DNA from 2 places in the Kribbella sp. NPDC031520 genome. Region 2 is predicted to be linked to the other one. Evidence: riboswitches for the same ligand, from Rfam matches in the RefSeq annotation. Region 2 holds a riboswitch; the other holds the start of a gene.
What was found. Region 2 has a riboswitch for glycine ahead of gcvP (aminomethyl-transferring glycine dehydrogenase). Riboswitches for the same ligand answer to the same signal wherever they lie in the genome.

Region 1 (9,772 bases), on a different contig from region 2:
CGCATCCTGAAGGCCGGCCTGGACATCATGGACGCGATCAACGCCACCGATCGTCCGGTGCATCCGCTCGATCCGGGGATCAACGGCTGCAAGCACGTGCAGTTCACCGCTCCGGGCGAGAACGGCGCCGACTCCCGCAACGCGATGACGATCCACCCCGGCTGGTTCGACCGTTCCCCGTGCGGCACGGGTACGTCGGCCCGGATGGCGCAACTGCACGCGCGGGGCGAGCTCGCCCTGGACACGGACTTCGTCAACGAGTCGTTCATCGGCACCCGCTTCACCGGCCGCCTCGTCGAGGAAACCACGGTCGGTCCACACGTCGGCGTCGTACCAACAGTCACCGGCCGAGCCTGGATCACCGGCACCGCCAACTACCTCCTAGATCCCGACGACCCGTTCCCCACCGGCTTCGTCCTCTGAGAGCCGCGCCGGATCGTACGGTCCGGCGCACGGATTGCCACGCCCGCCCCAGGTCAGCGGTGCAGCTTGCTCTGCCAGTCGTCGGGGACGTTGCCGCCGGGGACGGACTGCGTCTCGGGGCGGGAGACAGGCGGGGCCAGCTCCGGGCCGTCGTAGTACTGCGACTCGCCGTAGTGCCAGAACCAGTCCTCGCCGGGCTCGAAGCTGCGGACGATCTGGTGGCCGGTTTCGGCGGCGTGCGCCGACGCGTGCTGAGCCGGCGACGAGTCGCAGCAGCCGATGTGACCGCACTGCGCGCAGCGCCGCAGATGGAACCACCAACCGTCGACGGCCAAACACTCCACGCATCCGGTACTGCTCGGGGGGACTGTGCTGTCGATACCAGGCGTTCCAGAAGTCATACGGCACATCCTGACCGGTCCACCCGCCCCGGACAAGCGACGTTTGTAGGACACCTCCTGTCCGCTACCTCCGACAGGCTGAAGGCATGACGATTCAAGGGAAGTCGACCATCACCCCGTACGTCGCGGCCAAGGGCGCCGACAAGTTCCTCGAGTTCGTGGAGCGCACGTTCGAGGTGCGCACGTCCGGCCGGTTCGCGAACGAGGACGGCACCGTCGGCCATGCGGAGATCACCGTCGGCGAGTCGGTGCTGATGACGTTCGACGCGGCGCCCGAGTGGCCGGACACGCCCGCGTTCCTGAGCGTGTACGTCGACGACGTCGAGCGGACGTACCAGCGAGCGCTGGACGCGGGCGCGACCGTCGTGACCGAGCTGCTGTACTCCGGCATCACCGGCGACCGCGGCGGCCGGGTCAAGGATCCGCTGGGCAACATCTGGTGGCTGCAGACCCATGTCGAGGATGTCGACCTGAGCACGGTCCACGAGCGGTTCGCGGACCCGGCGGAGCTCGCGGTCATGCGTCGTGCGCAGGAGTCGTTCCGGGACGAGATGCGCAGCCGTACTAAGAGCTGATCAGCCGCACCGGCTGGCCCGGGCGGACCTGGGCGCAGGCGTCGAGGTCCGCCGAGGCGACGTACGCGATGACCGGGTAGCCGCCGGTCACGGGGTGGTCGGCGAGGAAGATGACCGGCGTGCCGGACGGCGGGATCTGGATCGCTCCGCGGGTCATACCTTCGCTGGCGAGTTCGCCGGTACGGGCGCGTTCCAGCGGCTCACCGTCGAGGCGGACGCCGACGCGGTTGCTGTTGGTGCTCACCTCATAGACCTGTGAGGTGAGGGATGCCCAGCCGGCGTCGGTGAACCAGTCCCGTCTTGGGCCCGGGGTTACTCGCAGTTCCACCTGGCCGGCGGCGGGATGGCGTACGGGGGCCTGATCTACGCCAGGCATCGGATGCACTGGCGAACCGACCCGCAGCGTTTGCCCGGCAACGAGTGGTGACGGGCCGAGGCCGGACAGCAGGTCGGTGGAGCGGGAGCCCAGGACGGGCGGTACGTCGATGCCGCCGCGGACGGCCACGTAGGTGCGCAGGCCGCTGACCGGTGCGCCGAACCGCAGGACCTCGCCGGACCGAAGGAGGGTCGGGGCGTTCAGGGGTACGCCGGTGCAGGGTGCGCCGGTGATGGCGACGAGGAGGTCGTTGTCGGCGTGGACGACGAGGCCGCCGTAGGTGACCTCCAGTGCGGCTGCGCCGACCTCGTTGCCGACCAGCCGGTTCGCCAGCGCGTAGGACGACCGGTCGCAGGCGCCGGACGCGGGAACGCCGAGGGCCGCTTGGCCGGCCCGTCCGCGGTCCTGGATTGTTGCCAACGGCCCCGTTTCGAGAACGGTCAGGCTGCTCATCCACGACCCGCGTCGACGAACCGGACCCGGCGCCCGGGGTAGAACAGTGCGGCAGGTTCGCGGTCGGCGTCGAAGATCCGTACCGACGTACGGCCGATCAGCTGCCACCCACCCGGGGACTCGCGCGGGTAGACCCCGCTGAACTCGCCGCCCAGCGCGACCGCACCGGCCGGAACCTTCGTCCGCGGCGACGTCCTGCGCGGGACGTCCCAGTCGCCGACCGAGGTCAGATACCCGAACCCCGGGGCGAACCCGGAGAAGGCGACGGTCCACTCATCGGCGGTGTGCCGGGCGATCACGTCGGAAGGGGTGCACCCGAGCAGGCCGGCGACGTCACCGAGGTCCTCGCCGTCGTAGACGACCGGGACCTCGATCAGGTCACCCGTCGCCCGGCGATCGCGGGCCGGCGTCAGGTCGTGCAGCGTACGGGACAAGGTGGCGAGGTCGCCGGTCGTGGTGACGAGGATCGTACGAGCGGCCGGAACGATGTCGACCAGGTCGTCCGGCGGATCGGCGCTCAGGGCGGCGTAGTACCCGAGTACCTCGTCGAGGTCGTCCAGCTCCACCAGCAAGGCCCGGTCCCCGGAAGGCAGGATCCGCATCAGCCTGCGAACGGGCGCAACGGGACGCCCGCTCCCTCCAGCGCGCCACGCACCCGCCGGGCGATCTCGACGGCGCCCGGGGTATCCCCGTGGACGCAGATCGACGCTGCTTCGACGACGAACGAGCCGCCGGCGTGGTCGCGGATCGCCTGGCCGGTCGCCATCGCCGTACAACGGGCGGCGATCTCGTCCGCGTCGTGCAGGACGGAACCGGCCTCGCTTCGCGGCACCAGCGTGCCGGACGGCGTGTACGCACGGTCCGCGAAGGCCTCGTGGACGACCTTGAGCCCGGCCTCGCCGGCGAGCCGCAGCCATGCCGAACCGGGCAGTCCCAGCACCGGAAGGGTCTTGTCGTACTCCGCGACGGCGGTCACCACCGCGGTCGCCTGCTCGAGGTGGTGGCCGATGGTGTTGTACAGCGCCCCGTGCGGCTTCACGTACCGGACCCGGTCGCCCGCGATCCGCGCGAACGCGTCCAGCGCGCCGAGCTGGTACACGACCTCATCGCGCAGGACCGCCGGCTCCACATCCAGGAAACGCCGGCCGAACCCGGCCTTGTCGGCGTACCCGACGTGGGCGCCGATCGCGACGCCGCGCTCGACCGCCTCGGCCGTCACCCGGCGCATGATCGACGGGTCGCCCGCGTGGAAGCCGCAGGCGACGTTCGCGCTCGTCACCACCTCGAGCAGCGCCGAGTCGTCACCCATCGACCAGGAACCGAAGCCCTCGCCCAGGTCCGCGTTGAGGTCCATGCGTTTGAGCGTAAGGATTGTTGAACAATCCTGCAAGAGGCTTGTTCCACTTTTCCCGCCCAGCTGGGATGATGCAGAGATGACTGAGACCGGCCGCCAGGCCTGGCTGCGGACCGTCGCGGCCGACGTCGCGCGGCTGGACCGGAGCAGCTCGGCGGAGCGGGCCGCGGACATCCTCCGCCGCAGTATCACCGAGGGTGCGCTGCCGCCCGGCGCCCAGCTGTCCGAGGTCGAGCTGACCGAAGTACTGGAGGTCAGCCGGAACACGCTTCGCGAGGCGTTCCGGCTGCTCACCCACGAGGGCCTGCTCGTCTACAAGCTGCATCGCGGCGTGTTCGTCCCGGAGCTCGGCGAGCAGGACGTGATCGACCTGTACCGGCTGCGCCGCGTCCTCGAGGTCGACGTCGTACGCGGCCTGGCCGACCGCGATCCGGAGCTCCCGGCGAGCCGGCTCGAACCGCTGCACGACGACGTCGAAGCGGCCGAGGCGGCGGCGCAGGCGGATCGCTGGCCTGCTGTCGGTACGGCGAACATGCGCTTCCACGAGCACCTGATCGGGCTCGCCGACAGCTCACGGATGGACGCGATGACCGGCCGGCTGCTGGCCGAGCTGCGGCTGTTGTTCCACGTGATCGCGGCGCCGCGCGAGCTGCACGAGCCGTACATCGAGCGCAACCGCGGGCTGTTCGAGCTGCTCGAGGCGCGCAAGTACGAGCAGGCCGCGGCGGACCTGCACGAGTACCTGCTCGACTCCGAGCAGGGCATCCTGGCCGCCTTCCGGGATAAGGGCTTGCAAAGCCAACCGCCAACCTGAGTTGATGAGTCAAACCGTCAGCAGCAAAGGGGAGCACAGGTCATGACCGAAACCGACCAGACGCCGAAGTCCTACCGCCCGATCGACGCCAAGGGTTTCCGGGACTTCGTCTCCCGTGGCTGGGGGCCGGTCGACCGGTCGGTGACGGTGCCGGAGGGGCTCGCCAAGGCGGCCGCCGAGCATCGGCGCAAGCTCGCCGCCGCGCTGCCGGGCCGGCGGATCGCGCTCGCGGCCGGCCGGGCGCCGGTCCGGTCGAACGACACCGACTACCAGTTCCGCGCCGACAGCGACTTCGTCTGGCTGACCGGTTGCCAGGCGGAGGGCGCCGTACTCGTGATCTCCGGGGACGGCGACGCGACGTTGTACCTGCGCGAGACGGCCGGCCCGGACGAGGCGGACTTCTTCGCGAACGCGCGCGACGGTGAGCTGTGGATCGGCCCGGTGCCCGGCCTTAAGGACTGGTCGGACGCGCTGCAGATCGCCTGCCGCCCGATCGAGGAGCTGCCCGCGGCGGTGCGCGGCGCTGTTCCGTTCATGTTGTCGGTCCCGGGGGTCGAGCCGATGCTCGACGCGCTCGTCCGTACGTCGCCCACCGACGGCAACGCGCTCCGCCAGACCCTCGCCGAGCTGCGTCGGATCAAGGACGACTGGGAGCTCGACCAACTGCGCGAGGCCGTCGCGGTCAGCGTGCAGGCGTTCGGCGACGTCGCGAGCGAGCTGCCCGAGGCGATCCGTGGCGGCGGCGAGCGCTGGCTGCAGGGCACCTTCGACCGGCGCGCGCGGACCGCCGGCAACGGCGTCGGCTACGCGTCGATCGTTGCTGCTGGCAACCACGCGCCGGTGCTGCACTGGGTCCGCAACGACGGCCCGGTGAACGAGGGTGACGTGATCCTGCTGGACGCCGGCGTCGAGACCCGTACGCTCTACACCGCCGACGTGACCCGGACCTTCCCGGCCACCGGTGAGTACACCGCGGCGCAGCGGCAGGTGCACGACCTGGTGCACAAGGCCCAGCTCGCGTCGCTCGACGCCGTCAAGGTCGGGGCGCCGTACCGCGCCTTCCAGCACGAGGCGCTCCGCGTCCTGGCCGAGGGCCTGCGGGACTGGGGTCTGCTGGACGCGTCCATCGACGAGCTGCTCGGCCCGGACGGTCAGCACCACCGCCGGTACATCGTCTGCGGCACCGGCCACTACATCGGCCTCGACGTCCACGACTGCGACGCGTCCCGGCCGGAGGCGTACTTCGCCGGCACCATCGAGGCCGGCATGGCGCTCGCGGTCGAGCCGGGCCTGTACTTCCACCCCAACGACGAGACCGTGCCGCCGGAGCTGCGCGGGATCGGCATCCGGATCGAGGACAACGTGGTGGTGCACGAGGACCGGCTGGAGATCCTCACCGAGGCGCTGCCGATCACCACCGACGGCCTCGAGCAGTGGACCCGCTCCCACCTCGGAAAGTAATCAAAATTACCGGTCACGAACAGTAACATTCGCCGCAAGCGCACGATGTAGTAGACGGGGGAGGGCTGATCTCGGCTCGGCGCGTGGCTGTGGGGGGCCGCGTACCACGCGCCAAGCCGAGGCAGCCTCAACTGGGGCCAAGGGGGACCCAGATCCCTGGGTACGGGGAGTAGTCATCATGAATCTACGGGTGCGCGTAATGAACTGCGGCGACCGGCACTGGTACGCCGACATCGACGACGCTGACGATCCGCAACCGGACGATCCGTTCTGGTTCGTCGACAACTGCCGGAGCCAAGCACAGGCCTTGAAGACCGCCTGCACCGAGCTCCAGCTGATGTCCGGTCGGCTGGTCCGCGGTGATCAGCTGGACCGGGTGCTGGAAATCACCGGCGTCCCGGTCTGACCGATCAGGCCCGGGTACGGCGGCGCAGGTGCCGCCGCGCTTCGGCACGCCCCGCGGACCCGAACCCGGCCGGATTGACGGCGCCCGGCAGACCGCCGTACCGTCCACAACGTCAGTCAGTACAACAGCCGCATGAACCCGTGCGGGAGAGACCCGGGCCGGCCAGCTTTCGGAACCCGGGCGCCGTAGGAGCAACTCTCCCCAAGAATCTCTCAGGCACCTTCACCGCGCGGGCGAGGCACCTCTGGAGGGCATCCGCCCAACAGAGTGGGGAGGACACCAAACGGTCAACGGCGACCGGAAGGAACCTCCACACGATGGCGATCAGTGTCTTCGACCTGTTCAGTATCGGGATCGGCCCGTCGAGCTCCCACACCGTGGGTCCGATGCGCGCCGCCCGGACCTTCGCACTCGGCCTCGCCGCCGACGGCCTGCTGGGCGCGACGGCGACCGTCGAGGCGCAGCTGTTCGGATCGCTCGGGGCGACCGGCCACGGGCACGGCAGCAACAAGGCGGTGCTCCTCGGTCTCGAGGGCGCCGACCCGGAGACCGTGGCCACACACTCGGTCGACGCCCGCGTCGAGACGATCCGCGAGCGCGGCCGGATCCTGCTGGCCGGCAGCCACGAGATCACGTTCGACGAGAACACCGACCTGGTGATGCACCGGCGCAAGGCGCTGCCGTACCACCCGAACGGGATGATCTTCGTCGCCCGCGGCGCCGACGGCGCCGTACTGCGGGAACGTACGTACTACTCGGTCGGCGGCGGCTTCGTCGTCGACGAGAACGCCGCCGCGGGGGACCGGATCGTACTGGACACCACCCCGCTGAAGTACCCGTTCACCACCGGCGCCGAGCTGCTCGACCGGTGCCGCGAGTCGCAGCTGTCGATCAGCGAGGTGATGCTGGCGAACGAGCTCGCCTGGCGGACCGAGGCCGAGATCCGCGCCGGGCTGCTGCACATCTGGCAGGTGATGCAGGACTGCGTCCGCGAGGGCTGCGAGACCGAAGGCATCCTGCCCGGCGGCCTGAAGGTGCCGCGGCGCGCGCACGCCCTGCACAAGAAGCTCAGCCAGGACCCGTGGTCGGTGGACCCGCTCAAGGTGATGGACTGGGTGAACCTGTTCGCGCTCGCGGTCAACGAGCAGAACGCGTCCGGCGGCCGGATCGTCACCGCGCCGACGAACGGTGCCGCAGGCATCATTCCCGCCGTACTGCACTACTACCGGCGCTTCGTACCCGGGGCGACCGAGGACGGGGCCGTACGGTTCCTGCTGACCGCCGGCGCGATCGGCGTGCTGTACAAGGAGAACGCGTCGATCTCCGGTGCCGAGGTCGGCTGCCAGGGTGAGGTCGGCTCCGCCTGCTCGATGGCCGCGGCCGGTCTGTGCGAGGTGCTCGGTGGTACGCCACAGCAGGTCGAGAACGCTGCCGAGATCGCGATGGAGCATAACCTCGGGCTGACCTGCGACCCGGTCGGGGGCCTGGTGCAGATCCCGTGCATCGAGCGGAACGCGATGGCGTCGGTGAAGGCGATCAACGCGGCCCGGATGGCGATGCACGGCGACGGCGTGCACGTGGTCACCCTCGACAAGGTGATCAAGACGATGCGCGAGACCGGCGCCGACATGAAGGTCAAGTACAAGGAGACGTCCCGCGGCGGCCTCGCCGTCAACGTCATCGAGTGCTGACCAGGTAACAGCAGTACCAGGCTGTCACCGGGCGCGCGGGTAATACTGGGAGCATGAGCGAGCTCGGGAGGACGCTGCACGCCTGGCGGGATCGGGTGGCTCCTTCGGAGGTCGGGCTGCCGGCCGGCGGGAACCGGCGCGCGCCCGGGTTGCGGCGTGAGGAACTGGCGTTGCTCGCCGGGTTGTCGGTCGACTACATCGTGCGGCTGGAGCAGGGGCGGTCGGACTCGCCGTCGGCACAGGTACTGACCGCGCTGGCCCGGGCGCTCCGGCTGTCCGATGCCGAGCGCAACCATCTGTTCGTGCTGGCCGGCGAGGTGGAACCGTCGTCCGGGCGGATCTCGGCGTACATCCCACCCGGGGTGCAACGGATCGTGGACCAGTTGGACGGCGCACCGCTGTGCGTCTGCGACGCGGCCTGGACGATCATCACCTGGAACCCGTTGTTCGCCGCGATGGCCGGCGACCCGTCAGCGTGGCACGGGCGGCAGCGGAACATCATCTACCGGCACTTCGTCGCGCCCAGCGACCGCCTCCTGCAGACGCCGGAGCAGGCGCGGAACTTCCGGATCGCGATGGTCACCGACCTGCGCGCGTCCCTCGCCCGGTACCCGCACGACCCGGACCTGCGCGCGATGATCGACGACCTGCGGACCGGGTACGAGGAGTTCGCCCAGCTGTGGGACCAGCCGGTGATCGGGTTCCACCAGTCGGAGCGCAAGCTGATCCGGCACCCGGTGGTCGGTACCTTCGACATCGACTGCGACATCCTCGCCGTACCGGGGAGCGATCTGCGGATGGTCGTCTACACCGCCGCCCCGAACACCGAGGCCGCTGAGAAGCTCCGGTTGCTGTCGGTGGTCGGGTTGCAGACGTTGACCTGAGCAATCAGGTGACCCACCGCATTGCTACGACTGCGTATTCGGTTGTTCATTACTAGACTTTCAAGTCCTGGTGTGGAATTTCTTCCAAGGGCTGTTTGAAACGCCTGGCGACCCGATACTCTGCGGGACTTGTGAATCCGATGTCCGCCAGGGTTTCCCGGCGCCGCCGTCAGGTCGCCGCCGGCGTGAGCGTCGTGGTCGGCGGATACCTCGTACTGGTCCTGATCGCCCTGCTCGGCGGTCCGCGGATCGGGGCGCCGTTCCTGCCGCTGCCCGGCGCCGGCCCCGAACCGGCCAGCCCGACCGCCGCATCCCAACCCGGTCGACCGAGCGAGAACATCGCGATCCCGCACACCACCACTTCGACGCCGGGCGGCCCGCCCTCCTTCGCCGCAACCACTCCGTTGCCGACAGCAACCAAACCCGGCGAGGTCGACCTCCCGGCCGGCATCACCACGACGCCGTACCCGTCTCCCACGGACGGCACGCCGACCCCGCAGATCGTCGAGACCATCGTCCCGACCATCCCACCGGCCACCCGCCGCCCCCCGACCGCAACCCCGCCGACAACCGACCGCAACACACCGGCCCCACCGACCGCCACCCCGACCACAGCGTCACCAAGCCCAACAGCTCCACCGACAACCCCGAACGACCCAGGCAACAGCGGCGGCCTCGGCAGCGCCCTCGGCCGCCTCCTCCACAAACTAGGCCTCTGACGCGCGTGTACGTGTGTTAGGGTTGGTACATGTCGATGAAGCGCACGAACGTCTACGCCGATCCCGAGGATCTGGCGCTGATCAAGGACGCCTCTCGTCGGCGTGGGATTCCGGAAGCCGAGATCATCCGCGAAGGCATCCACCTCGCCGCGATGGCGAACCGGGTGTGGGACGAGCCGCTCGACTGGCCGACGTTCGACGGGAGCGGTGAGCCG
Region 2 (9,772 bases):
GAGACCGGCCGCGGCGGCGGCGCTGTCCCGGGCGATCAGCACCGCGAGCAGGTTCGAGATCGACCCGCCCGGCGTGAGTACGCCGTCCGCCTGCAGGCCGAACCCGGCCAGCGTGGCAAGTGCCCGGACGACCCACTGCTCGATCGCGAGCGTCGCCGGACCGGAGTCGTACGTGTCCATCGAGGCGTTCGAGGCCGACGCCAGCGCGTCCGCGTCGACCGCGACCTGCAGCACCGGCGGCTGCAGGTGCGCCGCGGCGTGCGGGTGACTCAGGTCGATCCCGTGCTCCTCGAGCAGACCCGCGATCAGATCCAGCGCGGCCGGCTCCCCCACCCCCGTCGCCGGCACCCGCGGCTCGCCGAGCACCTCGGCGGCACGCCGCAGCACCGCTCCAGGCGAACCGTGCGGCAACGGTCCGCGCTCGCGATCCGAGACAGTCGAGGCCAGCGGCCACCGAGCGGCGAACTGATCACGAGCGGCTGCGGGCGGTGCGTTCACGGCGGTCAGACGCGCGACCTGCGACATCCAGTGCTCCCGGAAAGTTGTCGAGTAAGGCAACCCTTACTAAGGCAGCCCTAACTTTTGCCGCGCGCACTCATTGTGTCAACTCGACCACCCCAGGAGTGGCGATCGTCACGGTTCGCTCGTGAGGCGGCCGTGCAGGGCACGGCCGCCGTCGGAGGTCAGGCTCGGTTGGCGGGCTCCAAGGGTCTTGGGTCGGGAGTGGAGTGGTCGGGAGGGGATTGGCGATCCTGGTGGCCTGGCCACCAGGCGGCGTGGCCGATGAGGGCGGTCAGGCTGGGGGTGAAGAACATCGCCATCACGAACGCGGCCACGACGATGCCGAAGGAGACGGCGAAGCCCATCTCGGTCAGGAGGGAGTTGCCGGCCAGCATCAACGTGGCGAACGTCGCCGCGAGGATGAACCCGGCCGCGGCGACCGTCGGACCCGCGTGCCGGACCGCCATGCTCGCCGCCTCGCGCGGATCGCGGCCCTCCCGCGCCTCTTCGCGGAGCCTGGCGATCATCAGGATGTTGTAGTCGGTGCCGATGGCAACGACGAACAGGTACATGATCACCGGCAGCATGAACATCAGGCCCGAATTCCCCAGGCTGTTCTGGAAGATCAGCACGGTCGCTCCGAGGGTCGCGCCGAAGCCCAGTCCCACCGACACCATCAGGTACCAAGGCGCCACGACGCTGCGCAGCAGGAGGCCGAGGATGATCATGATCAGCAGCGCGGCCAGCGGGAACACGGTGCGGTAGTCGTGGTTGACCGCCGCGTTGATGTCCTTGTAGATCGACGACATGCCGCCGACCAGCGCCTTCGTACCCGGCGGCGCGTCGGCGTGCGCGACCTCCCGTACGTCGCCGACCGTACGGATCGCCTGATCCGTCGCCGACCCGTAGGCGAGCGTGACCGTGATGTTCGCGGTCCGGCCGTCCTTACTGAGCGCGGCCGGCTGTACGTCGGCAACGCCCGCGACCGCGCCGAGCTTCTTCTCGTACGCCGGCAACGCTGCGGCGTCGAGGCGTCCGCCATCGGTCGTGGTCACCAGCACCGAGGTCGGCTCAGCGGCACCAGCGGAGTACGCGTCCTGCATCTCGGTCTGGACGACCATCGACTCCTTCGTCTTCGGCATCGAACCGGCCGCCAGGTCGAAGGTCGCCTTGAAGCCGAGCGTGCCGAGCGCCAGTGCGACCATCACGATCCCGGACACCGCCGCGAAGAGGGCCGGTCGGCGTTGTACTCCGCGGCCGAGCGCCGCGAACCGAGCGTTCGAAGGCTCCTTCCGCCACGCCTTCGACGGCCAGAACAACACCCGCGGCGGGATCAGCGAGCAGATCGCGGGGAACAGCGTCAGCGCGGCGACCAGCGTCACCGCGACCGTGATGGCCAGCGCCGGCCCCATCTGCCGGAGGAAACCGAGGGTCGACAGCAGCAGCGCGAGGAACGCGATCATGACCGCACCGGCCGCCGAGGCGATCGCCTCGCCGACGCGTCCGACCGCGTTGATCATCGCCTCCTTGGACTGGTCACCGGCCCGCAGACGCTCGCGATAGCGGAACATCAGGAACAGGTAGTAGTCGGTGCCGACCCCGAGCAGTACGACGATCAGCAGCGCCGAGATCGAACTGCTCGCCTCGAGCCCGAACAACTTCGTGGCGTCGGCGATCAGCCCGTTGGCCGTCGAGGACACCAGTGCGAGCAGGACGAGCAGCGGCAGCAGCGCGAGGATCGGCGACCGGAAGATGATCAGCAGCGTGATCAGGATGATCGCGAACGTACCGACGAACGTCAGCGTGTTGGCGCGCGTCGACGACTCCTGCTGGTCGAGCCCCTGCGCCGCCGACCCGCCGAGCTTGGCGTCGAGCTGGCTGCCCTTCGTCAGCGACTTCGCGTCGTCGCGCAGGATCTTCGCGGCGTCGAGCTGACTCTGCTGGCCGGCATTGTCGGTGTTCATCGAGACCAGCCCGAGTACGTAGCGGCCGTCCTTCGACGGTGGACCAGGCACGACCTGCTCGACCTGGTCGATCTTCTTCGCGCCGAGCGCGGTGGTGATGTTCGCGGCGTCCTTCAGGTCGGCCGGAGTCAGCCGGCCACCGTCGGAACGCTGGTACAGGACGATGGCCGACGGCGTGAACGCGCTCGGGAACGCGCTCTGCTGGAGCTCCGCGGCCTGGATCGACTCGTAGCTCTTCGGCAGGAAGCTGCTCTGATCACTGCTCGACGGCAGGCTCGGAGCGGTCGCAACGACGGCGACCGCGATCACCAGCCAGGCCAGGATCGTCCACAGGGGATGACGGACGGCAACCCGCCCAATGCGATGGAACATTTCCGTCTGCCTCCGGGCAGGAAAGGTCGGTCAGGCGTCGAGGGCGTTGGTGATCTTGCGGATCATCTCGGTCATCGCGGGGCCGGTGCCGCCGCGTTCGGCGCGGGAGCCGGCTTCGACGGCGGTGAGGACGGTGCTGCGGAAGTCGTCGGCGGCGGCCGCGTCCTGGTCCTTGAGCAGGTGCATGGACGCGGTCAGCGCCGGGAAGACCTGGTCGGCCAGTTCGGCGGTGGACTTGCCGTCGAGCTTGAGGCCCTTCTGCTTCTCGTCCAGGGCGTGCCCGACCGGGCCCGTGGCGGAGGCCAGGGCCAGGGAGCCTGCGACGGCGACCTTGCCGGCTGACTTCACGCCGGCGGCGGTGATGAGCGCGATCGCGCCGTGGGCGGCGACGGCGAGCGTGGTCTTGTCGGTGTCGGTGAGAGCGATGGAGTTCGTCATGCAACCACTGTCACCGGGCGTGCTGACACGGTGCTGACAGCGGGCTGACAGCTACTGGCGGCCGTACGGCGTTCTGGTCAGGACGAAGGTGGCGACGGTCAGGTGGCTGATCGTCCCGCCGTCACGAACCACCTGGAGCTTCTCGCCGGCCAGGTAGCCGTCCCGGCCCAGGTACAGGTCCGGGGCCAGCGGCGACAGGCGGGTGGCGAGGCCGCCGGACAGCTGCAGGATGCCGCCGGAGACCGTGATGGTCATCGGCGTGTTGCCCCAGTACCAGTGGCCGAGCAGGTCGGTGCCCTGGGCAAGCGTCGGCTCCGGGACCCACTCCTGCGTGATCGGCGGTTCGTACCGCGCCAGGATCCGGATCAGGTCCGGCGCCAGCGAGGCGACCCGGCCGTACGTCGCGTTGCCGAGCGTGACGGCGCCGATCCGGCGCACCCGGTCCACGAACAGCCCGGCCAGGAAGCCCGGCATCGAACCGGTGTGGCCGATCAGCAGCTGCGGGTCGTCCGCGATCAGCCGCAGGCCGAGGCCGTACGACGCGTTCAGCCCTTCGCGCGGATCGGACGCGACCGGCGTCGCCATCTCCTCGACGGTGTCCCGGCTGAGCAGCTCGGGCACCGGGTCGATCCAGAACGACGCGTACCGCGCCAGGTCCTCGATCGTGCTCCACAACTGCCCGGCCGGCGCCATCGCACCCGAGTCGTGCGCCGGCTCCGGGTCGAGCTGCCCGCTGAACGGGTGCACCGAGAACCCTTGTGCGGCCGGTGCCTGCGGGAAGTACGTCGTACGCCGCATCTCCAACGGCCCGAGGATGCGCTCCTGGACCAGCTCGAGCCAGGACGTACCGCGCAGCCGGGCGACGATCTCGCCGAGCAGGCCGTACCCGAGGTTCGAGTAGTGGTGCCGGCGATCCGCGGGGCCGGCCGCGTGCGTGTCGCTCATCGCCGCGGTCAGCTCGTCGAACGAGACCCCCGGATTCCGCTCCCACCACGGACCCTCGGGCTCCGCGTTCATCCCGCCGCTGTGCGCGAGCAGGTGCCGGATCGTCCGGTCCCCGTACGCGATCCCCGGCAGATGCTTGCCGACGGCATCGTTCAGCGACAGCAGTCCGTCGTCCCGGCACTGCATCACCAGGATCGCCGTCATCGTCTTGGTGATCGACCCGATCCGGTACTGCACGTCCGCACCCGGTAGCGCACCGTCCCCGGTGGCGAACCGCCCCCGCGAACCCGTCCACACCAGGGCCCCGTCCCGCACCACCCCGGCGTTGACCGACGGCAACTTCGACTCCCCCTGCGCCGCCGCCACCTCGGCGTACAAAGCGGCGGCGGTTTCAGAACGCAGGGACATTACTCAAAAGCCTCCGGTGCCGGGCAGGAGCAGATCAGGTTGCGGTCGCCGTAGGCGCCGTCGATGCGGCGGACCGGCGGCCAGTACTTCGACGCGCGGTCCACCGAGCGCGGGAAGGCGGCCTCCTCGCGCGTGTAGGTGTGCTCCCACTTGTCGTTGATCACCGACTCGGCGGTGTGCGGCGCGTTCACCAGCGGGTTGTCGGTGGCCGGCCACTCGCCCGCGGCGACCCGGTCGATCTCGTGCCGGATCGCGATCATCGCGTCGCAGAACCGGTCCAGTTCGCCCAGGTCCTCGGACTCGGTCGGCTCGACCATCAGCGTGCCGGCTACCGGGAACGACATCGTCGGCGCGTGGAACCCGTAGTCGATCAGCCGCTTCGCGACGTCGTCGACGGTGATGCCGGTGTCCTTGGTCATCGGCCGCAGATCCAGGATGCACTCGTGCGCGACCAGGCCGTTCTCGCCGGTGTACAGCACCGGGAACGCGCCCTCGAGCCGCTTCGCCACGTAGTTCGCGGTCAGTACGGCGGCCTTCGTCGCGTCGGTCAGCCCGGACGCACCCATCATCCGGATGTACGCCCAGGAGATCGCCAGCACGCCCGCGGACCCGAACGGCGCCGCGCTGATCGGGCCGACGCCGGACTCCGGACCGGCCTGGTCGAGCAGCGGGTGGTTCGGCAGGTACGGCGCGAGGTGCTCCGCGACCGCGACCGGCCCGACGCCCGGACCGCCGCCGCCGTGCGGGATGCAGAACGTCTTGTGCAGGTTCAGGTGGCTGACGTCGCCGCCGAACTCGCCCGGCTTCGCGAGCCCGAGCAGGGCGTTCAGGTTCGCGCCGTCGACGTACACCTGGCCGCCGTGGTCGTGGACGACCTGGCAGACCTCGCGGACGCTCTCCTCGTACACACCGTGCGTCGACGGGTACGTGATCATGATCGCGGCCAGCCGGTCGGCGTGCTCAGAGGCCTTGGCCCGCAGGTCGTCGAGGTTGATGGTTCCGTCTTCGTTGCCCTTGACAACGACTACCTTCATGCCGGCCATCACCGCGGACGCGGCGTTGGTGCCGTGCGCGGACGCCGGGATCAGGCAGACGTTGCGGTCCACGTCCCCGCGCCCGTGGTGGTACCCGCGGATCGCGAGCAGCCCGGCGAGCTCGCCCTGGGAGCCCGCGTTCGGCTGGATCGACACCTTCGCGTAGCCGGTGACCTCGGCCAGCCAGCGCTCCAGCTGGCCGATCAGCTTCACGTACCCGGCCGCGTCCTCGATCGGCGCGAACGGGTGCACATCGGCGAACTCCGGCCAGGTGACCGGCTCCATCTCGGTGGTCGCGTTCAGCTTCATCGTGCAGGACCCGAGCGGGATCATGCCGCGGTCCAGCGCGTAGTCCCTGTCGGACAGCTTGCGCAGGTACCGCAGCATCGCCGTCTCGGAGCGGTGCGTGTTGAACACCGGGTGCGTCAGGTACTCGGTGGTCCGCGGTACGGCGATCGCGGCGGCCTCGAGCGTGCCGTCGTACTGACCGCCGAAGGACTGGCAGACCCGGGTCAGCGTCGCGACGTCGGTCTTCTCGTCGCAGGAGATGCCGACGTGGTCCGCGTCGACAAGGCGCAGCCAGATCCCGTTCTGCCGGGCGGCGTCCACGACGTCGGCGGCGCGGCCCGGGACGCGGGCAAGGACGGTGTCGAAGAAGTCGTCGTGCACGACCTCGACGCCGCTGGCGCGCAGCGAGGCGGCAAGCTTCCCGGCGTACGCATGCACGCGCTCGGCGATCGCGCGAAGACCGTCCGGCCCGTGGTAGACGGCGTACATCGACGCGACGACCGCGAGCAGGACCTGCGCCGTACAGATGTTCGAGGTCGCCTTCTCGCGGCGGATGTGCTGCTCACGCGTCTGCAGCGCCAAGCGGTACGCCGGCGAGCCGTCGGCGTCGACGGACACGCCGACGAGGCGACCGGGCAACGACCGCTCAAGGCCCGAGCGTACGGACATGAAGCCGGCGTGCGGGCCGCCGTAGAACAGCGGTACGCCGAAGCGCTGCGACGAACCGATGACGATGTCCGCACCGGCCTCACCCGGGGCCTCGAGCACCGTCAGCGCGAGCAGGTCGGACGCGACGGCAACCAGGGTGTCGCGCTCGTGGGCGGCTGCGATCAGCGGCTTCAGGTCCCGTACGGCCCCGTTGGAACCCGGGTACTGCACCAGGAAGCCGAAGAAGTCACCCTCGGGCAGGCCGTCGGTGGTGTCGGCGACGACGACCTCGATGCCGAGCGCCTGCGCGCGGGTCTGTACGACCGCGATCGTCTGCGCGAAGCAGTCCGCGTCGACGAGGAAGCGCTCGGACTTACTCTTCTTGTTAGAGCGGTGCGCGAGCGTCATCGCCTCGGCGGCCGCGGTGCCCTCGTCGAGCAGCGACGCGTTCGCGGTCGTCAGGCCGGTCAGGTCGGACACGACGGTCTGGAAGTTCAGCAGAGCCTCGAGCCGGCCCTGGGAGATCTCCGGCTGGTACGGCGTGTAGGCCGTGTACCAGGCCGGGTTCTCGACCAGGCGGCGGACGATGACCGACGGCGTGAAGGTGCCGTAGTACCCCTGGCCGATCATCGAGGTCGCGACGTTGTTGCGGGCCGCGAGCTGGCGCAGCTCGGTCAGCGCGTCCACCTCGGAGGCCGGTTCGGGCAGCCGCAGCGCCTCGGCGGAACGGATCGAGGCCGGGACCGCGGCGTCGACCAGCGCGTCGACGTCGTCGTACCCGAGGGCCTGGACCATCCTGGCGATCTCGTCCTGGCGCGGACCGATGTGCCGGTCGGCGAACGTCGCCGAAAGCTGGGGGGTGTCGTTCACTAGAGGCTCCGATGCTGACTGTCGCTGCCGGTGGCCTCCCCCTCTGTCACGCTGCTGCGCTTCAGAGTCGCCTGTCACACTCGGTCCATGGGCCTGAGAGGTTCCGGGGAGGAATTGCCCCTTCGGCGCCCGATGAGACGGGACTCTCCCGAGTGCTGTGTACGGCTGAAACGAGGCTACCAGGAATTCGCGAACAGTTCGGGCAGCGGCCTCCGGCGACAACAAAGTCGCCCACTCACCGCGGAGCGAGTCTGCAGTGAGTGGGCGAACAAAGGAAGCTGTGTCAGCCGGTCATCCGTGCGCGGCGGCGGGCGGCGAGTTCGTCGCCGGCGTGCCCGTCGGCGCCGTCTTCGTCGTGGCCGTCGGCCCGCTCGGTCGGCAGCTCGGACAGCGAACCCTCGACCTCGCGCCAGACGCCGCCGAGCGCGATCCCGAACACGCCCTGGCCGCCGGCCAGCAGATCGATGACCTCGTCCGGCGAGGTGCACATGTAGACCGAGGCGCCGTCACTCATCAGCGTGATCTGGGTCAGGTCGTCGAAGCCGCGCTTGCTCAGATGCGCGATCGCGGTCCGGATCTGCTGCAGCGAGATCCCCGCGTCCAGCAGCCGCTTGATCACTTTCAGCAACAGCACGTCACGGAAACCGTACAGCCGTTGCGTGCCCGAGCCGGTCGCCGGGCGCACCGACGGCGAGACCAGGCCGGTACGGGCCCAGTAGTCGAGCTGCCGGTAGGTGATCCCGGCGGCGGCACAGGCCGTCGGACCCCGGAACCCGACGTCCTCCGGCATCGGCCGCAGGTCGTCGTCGAACAGCAGACCCTGGACGCCGGCGGTCTTGGCCGCTTCGGCGTGCGCGTCGGACGCCGACTGCGCCGTCAGATCCGTGTCCCCGGTGCGTGTCACGCCTGAGCCTCCCTGGATACCGACTGGAACGAGTCATCTCCGTGGAGTGACACCACCCCACGACTCCTTCACGGTAAGCCGCCGCCCGAGGCGGGTCAACGACAACCGCATCGAGCCGGGAGCGTGTCGCGACCGCCGTACGAATCGTTACCTAGTCGCTCTTGTACGGCGGGATGCGCGGTCAGCTCTTGTCGAAGTCCTCCGGAGTCACCTGGTCCAGGAACTCGCGGAACCGCTCGACCTCCTCTTCCTCCTGCACCTCGTCGGTGCCGGTGGCCTCACTCTCCGGGATCGGTACGCCGGCCTCGGCGAGGATCTCCTCCGCGCAGAACACCGGGGTGCCGGTACGCAGCGCGATCGCGATCGAGTCCGACGGCCGGGCCGAGATCTCGGTCGAGTCGTCGAACACCAGGATCGCCTCGAAGACGCCGTCGGTCAGGTTCACGATCCGGACCTCGCTGAGCGTGTGCCCGAGCACCCGGATGGTTTCCGCGAACAGGTCGTGGGTCAGCGGCCGGGGCGGTTCCATGCCCTGCTGGGCGAAAGCGATCGCACTCGCCTCGGCAGCACCGATCCAGATCGGCAGGTACCGCTCTCCGCCGACCTCCCGGAGCAGCACGATCGGCTGACTCGAGGGCATCTCCACCCGGACTCCGACCACGTCGACTTCGCGCACGACTCCAGCCTACTCCGAGCCGGAGCCCCGGGTGGGCCCGCGGGGTTCGGCCTGTGGACAAGCCAGGGACGGGCTGGAGGATGAGCTAGGGACGTGGGAGACGGGACCGCACGAGAGCTGTGTGCAGACGCACAGTGAGCGCAGCCAGCTCCGCGGTCTGTTCGGTCCGGCGCGGGCCGGTGACCTGCTCGATCAGGCCGACCTCGCGGTCCGCCGCGGTCCGGAACGCCCGCAGGTGCCGGGGTTCCAGCCCGTACGCCGCCAGCTCGGCCGCGACCTTCGCGATCACGATCGCGTCGCCGCCGTAGTGGTTGCCGCTGGCCACCACCAGGCCGTGGTTCTCCAGCTCGGCCAGCAGTTCGGCGGGTACGCCGGCCGCGGTTCGCAGCTCTTCCCGGGTCAGCCGCAGCTCGGTGCCGGTGGCACCGAAGTCCTCGGCGACCGGCTGACCAGGGGTCTGCGGCAACGAACTCGGCGCGACCGGCGGACCCCCGGCGGACGGCCGCAGCCCGCGATCGATCGCGCCGAGGTGTTCCTTGATCACCTTCAACGGCAGGTACTGGTCGCGCTGCGCGGTCAGCACGTACCGCAGCCGCTCGACGTCGGCGGCACTGAACTTGCGGTAGCCAGAAGCGGTCCGGGCCGGCGTCACCAGCCCCTCGGCCTCCAGGAAGCGGATCTTGGAGATCGTGACGTCGGCGAACTCCGCCTGCAGGAGCTGCAG

Region 1: it holds a riboswitch for glycine, as region 2 does, so the genes downstream of both, ACZ5BU_RS07480 (L-serine ammonia-lyase) here and gcvP (aminomethyl-transferring glycine dehydrogenase) in region 2, are expected to answer to the same signal.

What each region holds. Positions count from the first base shown of each region.
Region 1 is NZ_JBVIKS010000001.1:1,492,698-1,502,469, reverse strand. It holds gene ACZ5BU_RS07525 (proline racemase family protein) at 1-423, shown strand, start outside; gene ACZ5BU_RS07520 (UBP-type zinc finger domain-containing protein) at 477-824, opposite strand; gene ACZ5BU_RS07515 (VOC family protein) at 911-1,399, shown strand; gene ACZ5BU_RS07510 (5-oxoprolinase subunit C family protein) at 1,389-2,228, opposite strand; gene ACZ5BU_RS07505 (5-oxoprolinase subunit B family protein) at 2,225-2,830, opposite strand; gene ACZ5BU_RS07500 (LamB/YcsF family protein) at 2,830-3,582, opposite strand; gene ACZ5BU_RS07495 (GntR family transcriptional regulator) at 3,662-4,396, shown strand; gene ACZ5BU_RS07490 (aminopeptidase P family protein) at 4,439-5,857, shown strand; gene ACZ5BU_RS07485 (hypothetical protein) at 6,036-6,263, shown strand; glycine riboswitch at 6,397-6,501, shown strand; gene ACZ5BU_RS07480 (L-serine ammonia-lyase) at 6,581-7,954, shown strand; gene ACZ5BU_RS07475 (helix-turn-helix transcriptional regulator) at 8,008-8,838, shown strand; gene ACZ5BU_RS07470 (hypothetical protein) at 8,979-9,557, shown strand; gene ACZ5BU_RS07465 (ribbon-helix-helix domain-containing protein) at 9,587-9,772, shown strand, end outside.
Region 2 is NZ_JBVIKS010000002.1:807,559-817,330, forward strand. It holds gene ACZ5BU_RS12575 (pyridoxal phosphate-dependent decarboxylase family protein) at 1-525, opposite strand, end outside; gene ACZ5BU_RS12580 (MMPL family transporter) at 684-2,837, opposite strand; gene ACZ5BU_RS12585 (hypothetical protein) at 2,868-3,275, opposite strand; gene ACZ5BU_RS12590 (serine hydrolase domain-containing protein) at 3,327-4,628, opposite strand; gene gcvP (aminomethyl-transferring glycine dehydrogenase) at 4,628-7,468, opposite strand; glycine riboswitch at 7,540-7,629, opposite strand; gene ACZ5BU_RS12600 (MerR family transcriptional regulator) at 7,752-8,258, opposite strand; gene ACZ5BU_RS12605 (bifunctional nuclease family protein) at 8,554-9,048, opposite strand; gene ftsR (transcriptional regulator FtsR) at 9,134-9,772, opposite strand, start outside.